Regions from separate parts of the Parabacteroides sp. merdae-related_45_40 genome, predicted to be linked through region 1. Evidence: riboswitches for the same ligand, from Rfam matches in the RefSeq annotation. Region 1 holds a riboswitch; the other holds the start of a gene.

Region 1 (4,373 bases):
GGACGGGACGAAGGTGATCCGGATAAACCGGACAGGTGGATAAAACACAAAATGTTGCAAGAAACGCAGCAATCAGCACTTGTGCAAAAGTAGCACCGCTGATTTGAATAGTCGAAAGTTGGTGCAGCAACTGAAACTCGGCGTAGTTATGTTCTTTCTTGGGAGTCCCGTCGTCATTTTTCTGATAGGGATGGGAATGGACGATCGTCACCCCGTTCACTATATGAACGTGGGTAAAAGCTATCAGGCATCCCAAATACGATATGAAAAGTAATGGGAGCGCAATCCTTAAATATTTCCTTAATCCTTCCATTTATCGAGAACTATAGACATAACAGCCATTTAGGTGACAAAGTTCGCAAATTTAACGATAATATCCAATCCCTATTTACAGGTAAAACAGACCTCCATACTACCTACATATAGTCATTTTTAGGATCGAGTTATCGGTAGAATACATTCAAATAAAAAAGGCCTCTCTCACGAGAAGCCTTCTTCGATTTTAATTTCGTTGTCTATGCAAATTAGCAATTATGATTATATCTGATTATTTTAAATTGAGGCAAAGATAGAAGGTGGAAAAGAAATATAAAATCACCATAAATAACTATTCAGCAGACTGTAAACACCTACAAATAGGTAACTTCATATTCCTTTTCTCGCAGCAATCGAAGTGATGGTTAGCCTTTCAGTTTCAACAAAAATTTCGCTCTGTCGACAATATAGCGGATATGCGTGCCTTCGCCGATCACATCTGCCGAATCCCTGGCAACCAACGAGAAGGTCAACTTTCGCCCTTCCACCTCAACCAGCGTCGCTTCCGCATGCACTTCCTCACCTTCACCGGAAGGACGAACATGTGTCATGTCCATTTTAGCACCGACAGTAGTCGCCCCTTCGGGGAGTTCAGCCGCTACGGCCAACATTGCCGCATTTTCCATCAATGCTACCAAAGCCGGTGTTGCCAATACAGGCAAATCTCCCGATCCCATCGTCAATGCGAAATTATCCGGCTGCACGACAGTCCGGCTGATATGTTTCAATCCTTTTTCCAACATAGTCACTTCATTTTTAATCGTTCCACATTCTGTTATTCTTTCACGGAGTCTAACGAATCCGGCGCCAAAAATAATGAATTTGTTTTTTAATCCGTTTTTTGTACAGACAGACTTTTTTCATACCTTTGCCACAGTTTTGGTTTCACGGCTCCCAACCGCTACGGGAGGCGTGATGAAAAGGGAATCAGGTGCGAATCCTGAACAGACCCGCTGCTGTAAGTTCCTCTCCAAATCTTTGAATACGCTACAAGCCACTGTCCGTCACCGGATGGGAAGGCATTCAAAGACGGAACAAGTCAGAAGACCTGCCAAAACAAACATAGTTTTAAAGCTTTCGGGAAATAAAGCTACAAAACATCGAGTCAAGTCATTCTTTATCCCCTTACATAAAGATATCATTTCTCCTTGTGTGTATTCCCTTAAGCAAGTCATGAACACTATATCAAGGATTAAAATGAAAGTCTTTGTACATGTATTCCTTTTGCTTGTCTGCCTGTCGCAACTAAGTCTGACGGCACAAAACAAAATTACGCTCTCCGGGAAAGTCACCGATCAACAAGGTACGCCCCTGTCGTTGGTAACGATCGCCGTCGAAAACACGGTCTCCGGCACTTATACAGATGACAGTGGGCTTTATTCCCTACAAGTATCCCCTGGCAAACACACATTCGTCGTCTCCTCCTTAGGATACCAAACGATCAAAACCTCACTCGACCTTCATCACGACAAAACCCTCGACTTCAAACTGGAAGAAAGTTCCGTAAGCATAAGTCCAGTGGAGGTGTATGGGAAAACACAATCACAACAGGTAAGAGAAAGCGCACTTTCGGTTAATGCTCTTGACGTTAAGCCTGTCATTAATTCACTTAATAGCCTGAATGAATTAGTGAATCGTACAAGCGGTGTCAAAATACGCGAAGAGGGAGGCGTAGGTTCCGATTTCGACCTCTCGATCAACGGGCTGTCAGGTAATTCCGTCCGCTATTTCATAGACGGTGTTCCCTTGGATAGCAAAGGGAGCTATGTGACGCTCGCCAATCTGCCCGTCAACCTGATTGACCGAGTGGAAATCTATAAAGGCGTAGTACCAGCCTCATTGGGGACGGATGCATTAGGCGGAGCTGTCAACATTATCACCCAGGCAGAAAAGAAAAGTTTCATGGACGCTTCTTATAGCATCGGTTCCTTCCATACACATCGTGCCAACCTGAACGCACAGTTTATGGAACGGCACACCGGATTGGTCGTGCGTCCTGCCATCGGTATCAGCTATTCGAAAAACGACTACCGGATGAAAGACGTGCAGATGCGCAATGAGACAGGTGATCAATTCATCTACGGCAACCCAAAACGTTTCCATGACGGCTATTTTTCGCTATTGGCACAGATAGAAGCTGGAATCACAGGTAAGTTTTGGGCTGACGAACTTTTCGTTTCCGCTTCCTACTCCAAAACAGACAAGGAACTGCAGACCGGATCCATACAAACCAAAGTTTATGGTATGGCTGAACATAATTCGGATGCATGGAACGTATCGGTTCGTTATAACAAATATAATTTCATGACCGAAGGCATGACATTGAAAGCAACTTTGTCACATACATGGGATCATTCCATTACTATCGATACAGCTTATCGGAAATATTATTGGGATGGAGGCTATATCGTGAGTCAACGCAACGAAATCAGAGGTAATGAACCTTCTATACGTCATTACAAACGCCCTCTGACTATCGTGCGTGTCAATTTGGATTACCAACTGGACGGACATCACGGTCTTAACCTGAATTATCATATGAACCGGACCGGAAATGATCGCTATGATGATTTGGACCAAAGTTTCGAACCATCAAACGATGCAGTTACCAAACATATCATCGGACTGACCTACAGCCAGTCGTTTTTTGATGGGAAAATGCAGAATGTATTCTTTGCCAAAGATTATGTGAATCACCCGAATATCCGGCAGACCGACCAGTCCACCGTGACGGGATCGGACAAAGTGCAAGGTTCTACTACCAAAAATTACTTTGGATATGGTACCGGACTGCGCTATATGTTCTTCGACCCATTAGCGGTAAAGGTTTCTTATGAACACAGCGTACGCTTGCCCATCGCCCGTGAATTGTTAGGCAACGGAACCACCATTTATGCAAATGTAGCGCTGAAACCAGAAAAAAGCAACAACGTCAATCTCGCCTTGTTTGGCACATGGCATCCTGCCGGCAGACATACTATCTATTACGAGGCAAACGGATTCCTACGTTATGTGGACAATTATATTCAAACCTCCGTCATTGAAAAAGAGGGTATGATGCAGTTTGTCAATGATCCAGCCGTCCATATCAAAGGCGTAGAAGGGGAAATTCGTTATGATTGGGACGGTCGATTACAACTCATGGCCAACGTCAGCTATCAAGACGCCCGTGACCAACAAAAATACAAAGAAGACGGCAAACCATCCGCCACATATGACAACCACGTACCCAACCGTCCCTGGCTATTCGGCAACGCGGAGGCGAGTTATACGTTCCACAACCTCCTACTACATGACAACAAGCTACGTTTAGGCTGTACATTCCAGTGGGTACATTGGTATTTCCTGACATGGGAAGCCTATGGCAACCGCGATACCAAAGCCCGTATACCCTCACAGCATATCTGCAATGCCAATATCACCTATTCATGGAAACACGACAGCTACAACATCTCACTGGAATGTTCTAATTTCCTCGACGAAACAGCTTATGACAACTATAAACTGCAAAAACCCGGACGCGCATTCTTTGCAAAATTCAGAGTATTTATCAATTAACATTCATATTTAAAAACAAGAAAAAAATGAAGAAGTTCAAATTTGCATTACTCACCTTCATGACAGCCCTGATCTCACTTGGTTTCACGGCTTGTTCTGATGACGATGATTTGAAAAACGTGTCTGTGACCGGTGTCACGATCACTCCTACCACATTAACACTAAAAACAGGAACTACAGGAACACTGACTGCGACTGTCGTTCCTGAAAATGCAGCTGTTACAACTGTCGCTTGGAGCAGTTCGGACACGAATATCGCTACAATAGAAAATGGTATTGTAACAGCAATTTCCGAAGGTTCGACTACAATCAAGGTAAAAACGGACGACGGTGGATTCACTGCCACTTGTGAAGTGACTGTAACCAACGATGCACCTGCCTTCGACGAAAGCAAGTATCATTTCGACCTGTTTCTGACCGTAGGAAAACATGGCGGCATGAGCAGCAAGAACACGACGGTTGTCAACAGCGTCAATAAACTGACAGCCGATATGGGGACT
Region 2 (4,373 bases), on a different contig from region 1:
AGACTTTGGTCCGGTCTTTGCTCATCGGGAGCGTGAAGAACTGGACTACAGACTTCTCGATTTCCAGTCCTTCGATAATACGGGCCGCACGGGAGAGTAGTTGTCCGCTTTTGCTTATGGTGGCGGGGCAATAGATGATATCGGCCTGTCGGAGTTTTTTCAAGCCTTTCAAAGTGATCAGTTCGGGGTCTCCCGGACCGAGCGATACGAAGCAGATGGGGTACGACATGTGCGTTAGAATTATTTGGTGCGCAAAAGTGAGGAAAATTGCGGAACTTTCCAAATCTGCATTCCACAATTGTGGGGATAATTTCCACACTGCCTTTTCCACAGCCCGCTTTTTATTCTTTGGCATGCAATTTGTACTTGATGGAACGATTAGAAAAAGGTAAATAGATTGTTTAAGATTTTAGGTTATGAAGAAGTTTGTATTGATGGTGGCTATGGTGGTTTCGTGTGTCTGTATGGCTCAAAACAGTCATGCGCAGACTGGACGGGATGGGAATACGGATATCGATATGTTGAGTATGAAAAATTTCTATGCGATCGATATCGTCGATGTGGACCTTGCCGCACAGGAAGCGATTTACAACGCTTATGAAAATTGCTTGATCAAAGAGGTGTACAAGTCGAATGGTAGCGGCAGCCCTATCCAGTATAAGGTCTCTCTCGAGACGACTGACCAGCGGAATCTGGTTGTCGCTTTCGACGAAAGCGGCCATGTACTGAAAGTCATGCTAGAAGACGAATATTTGGCGGCTCGTAAGAAAAACTGATTTGTCTGCCACTTTTCTCTTGAAAGCAAAAGTAATATTATTATATTTGCCCTTTGAAACAGGTTTCCCTGTCCTCCTTACAGGACAGGAATGAAAAGGGAACCGGGTGGGAATCCCGGACAGACCACGCTGCTGTGAAACTTCGGTAACATACCGGCAATACTCAATGCCACTGATCGGGGGATCGGGAAGGTGTCCGGGGATGGAAGTAAGTCAGAAGACCTGCCGTTTCGGTTTTGAAGAGTCTCGTCCTCGTGGGGTGGACAACGCTCTCTCGGTTATAATAAAATAATATTGAATATGAAAAAATGCCTGGCAGGATGCTGCCTACTTATGTCGTTGTGTGTCGCATCCTCGTGTACGACCAAAAACAATCAACGGACCGATAAGGTGGAAACGACGGAAGAAAGCGCGTTTTCCGGTGTCCATATTGTACCCGAGTATGCCCGTGGTTTCGTATTATCCTATCGGAGCGGGTATGTCTTGCTGGATATCCAGGACCCGCAGAATGAGGAAAGTACGACTTTTCATTATGCGCTTGTCAGGAGAGGAACGAAACCGGCCGGCATCCCCGGATCGTATACTGTGATCGAGACACCCATCAGAAGTGTTATCTGTATGACATCTTTGCAGTTGTCCAATTTTATCAAGATGGGCGAACTGGACAAGGTCGTAGGGGTGACCAGTACCCGGCATCTGTTCAATAGGGAGATGAACGAACGTCTCAAGAGTGGGAAGACCGCCAAAATCGGCATAGAAGGGAATTTCGACAACGAGGTGATCATGAGTATGAACCCAGACCTGATCCTTGTTTCGCCTTTTAAACGGGGCGGATATGAGACCTTGAAGGATGTCGGTATCCCATTGATCCCGCATTTAGGCTATAAGGAGATGACGCCGTTGGGACAGGCGGAATGGGTGAAGTTCGTCGGCCTGTTGGTGGGACAGGAGCAAAAGGCAAACGAGATATTCGACGCCATCGCGGCCCGTTATAATGAATTGAAGGAGCTGACGGCGGAAGGAAAAGTGAAGAAACGCCCGGTCGTGTTGAGCGGCGAGATGCGGGGCGGTAACTGGTATGCCGTAGGAGGGGAGAGCTTTCTCGCCCAACTTTTCAAGGACGCCGGTGCTGACTATTTCCTCAAAAACGACAAACGTTCGGGAGGTGTGACACTTGATTTCGAAACTGTCTACAATCAGGGTGACGAAGCCGATTACTGGCGCATTGTGAACAGCTATCCGGGTACGTTCAGCTATGAGGCATTGAAGGAGCAGGACCCGCGTTATGCCGATTTCCGTGCCTTCAGAGAGAAAGGGATCATCTATTGCAACATGAAAGATACGCCTTTTTACGAAAGTATGCCGACCGAGCCGGAAGTCGTACTGGCCGACCTGCTGCATATATTCCATCCGGACCTGCTGCCCGATCATACACCTGTTTATTATGCACGGCTCAATTAGGCTGCACGAATGAGACATTCCACTACTTTTCTGATGTCGCTCACCGTAGCGTCTATCCTGGTCCTGATGTTCCTGAATTTGGTGTTAGGATCGGTGTCTATCCCGTTGAAGTCTGTCTGGAACATTATTTGCGGACTGGGAGACGAGCCGGTGACCTGGCAGAATATCGTCTGGAAATCACGTCTTCCGCAGGCATTGACTGCTTTGGTGGCGGGAGCGGGCCTGGCGATAAGCGGCTTGCAGATGCAGACTGTTTTCCGGAATCCACTGGCGGGACCTTCCGTGCTGGGGATCAGCTCCGGTGCGAGCATGGGCGTGGCCTTCGTGGTGCTGTTGAGCGGTAGCCTCGGAGGGGTTGCGCTTAGTAAATTGGGGGTTATGGGAGAAATCGCGCTTTCGATAGCAGCCGTGATCGGTTCGCTCTCGGTGATGGCGTTAATCGTATATGTGTCGCAGAAGGTGAAGGGGAACGTGACGCTGCTGATTATCGGCGTGATGATCGGCTACGTGGCGAATGCGGTGATCGGCGTGCTGAAGTTCTTCAGCGTGGAGGAGGATATTCGCGCCTATGTGATCTGGGGGTTAGGCAGCTTCTCACGTGTTTCCGGCAACCAGATGATGCTGTTTGTTGCGATCATGGCGATTCTGATCCCTTTGTCGTTCCTGTTGATCAAGACGTTGAACCTGATGCTGCTTGGCGACGGCTATGCCCGTAACTTGGGATTGAACATCAAGCGGGCACGTCTTTTGGTGATCACCTCGGCAGGAGTGCTGACGGCGATCGTGACGGCCTATTGTGGACCGGTCATCTTTCTTGGCCTGGCCGTCCCGCATCTGTGCCGGGCCATTTTTCAAACATCCGACCATAGGGTCCTGATGCCTGCCGTCCTGTTTGCCGGTGCCGCATTGGCACTCGTCTGCAACTTGATTGCCCGGATGCCCGGCTTCGAAGGGGCTTTGCCGGTCAATTCGGTGACTGCCCTAATCGGTGCTCCGGTAGTGGCCTCCGTTCTATTCCGTAAACGTAAAAACGAACTGAACGAATGATGAGACAAGATACGATTCATATAAACGATCTCTCTATCGGTTATCGGACAAAGAATGATACCAAGTTGGTGGCGAGCCATATACAGGCCCGGATTTATAGTGGAGAATTAACCTGCCTCTTAGGAGCGAACGGAGTCGGGAAGTCGACGCTTCTGCGCACGCTGTCGGCTTTCCAGCCGAAGCTGGGAGGCGAGATCGCCGTCTTGGGACGTGATATGGACAGTTATTCAGACAAGGAACTGAGCACGACGATCGGTGTGGTCCTGACGGAGAAGTGTGACATCCGGAATATGTCCGTGCGGGAATTGGTCAAGATGGGACGCAGTCCCTACACCGGTTTCTGGGGACGGTTGGACAAGGAGGACAAGCAGGTCGTGGAAGAATCGATCGCCTTGGTACGGATTGAGAACCTGGCCTCCCGCATGGTGCACACCCTGTCGGACGGAGAACGGCAGAAGGTCATGATCGCCAAGGCACTGGCTCAGGAAACACCTGTTATCTTTCTGGACGAGCCGACCGCTTTCCTCGATTTTCCGAGTAAGGTGGAGATCATGCAATTGCTCCACCATCTGACACGAAGCACGAACAAGACGATTTTCCTCTCCACGCACGATCTCGAACTGGCGCTCCAGATCGCCGACAAGATTTGGCTGATGGACCGGACGAACGGGATTACGACTGGTACGCCCGAAGACCTCGCCCTGAGCGGCCACTTGAGCGGTTTCTTCGCCCGCAAGGGAATCGTGTTCGACACGGAGACCGGCTTGTTCCGCATCGATAACCGGTATTCGAAAGAAATACGCCTGATCGGGCACGGACAGAAATATGCGATGGTCCGCAAGGCACTCCAGCGGAACGGTATACGTGCCGATCGGCATGTGGAGTCGCCTGTATGGATCGAGACGGGCGATCTGTCTGTCGGTTCCGCATTCCTGATCCACCATCTTGACGGACGTACGCTGGCGGCCGATACCATAGAATCTCTCTTGCAGGAGCTTTCTGTTTGACAAAAAAGCCTAAAAGGAAAAACTTTTCCCACTTCATTTGTTATTTCTATCAAAGAAGAATAATAGAGTCCTCGGAGAAGCA

Evidence for each region. Region 1 has a riboswitch for cobalamin ahead of BHV83_RS01880 (TonB-dependent receptor). Riboswitches for the same ligand answer to the same signal wherever they lie in the genome.
Region 2: linked by a shared signal. The riboswitch ahead of BHV83_RS08260 (ABC transporter substrate-binding protein) and the one ahead of BHV83_RS01880 (TonB-dependent receptor) in region 1 are both predicted to bind cobalamin.

The regions. Positions count from the first base shown of each region.
Region 1 is NZ_MNQY01000031.1:65,365-69,737, forward strand. Features, by position in the region: gene BHV83_RS01870 (DUF8478 family putative metalloprotein) at 1-313, opposite strand, end outside; gene BHV83_RS01875 (thioesterase family protein) at 681-1,058, opposite strand; cobalamin riboswitch at 1,179-1,385, shown strand; gene BHV83_RS01880 (TonB-dependent receptor) at 1,513-3,873, shown strand; gene BHV83_RS01885 (Ig-like domain-containing protein) at 3,900-4,373, shown strand, end outside.
Region 2 is NZ_MNQY01000050.1:17,517-21,889, reverse strand. Features, by position in the region: gene BHV83_RS08270 (precorrin-2 C(20)-methyltransferase) at 1-229, opposite strand, end outside; gene BHV83_RS08265 (hypothetical protein) at 417-776, shown strand; cobalamin riboswitch at 819-1,020, shown strand; gene BHV83_RS08260 (ABC transporter substrate-binding protein) at 1,077-2,237, shown strand; gene BHV83_RS08255 (iron chelate uptake ABC transporter family permease subunit) at 2,247-3,284, shown strand; gene BHV83_RS08250 (ABC transporter ATP-binding protein) at 3,284-4,291, shown strand.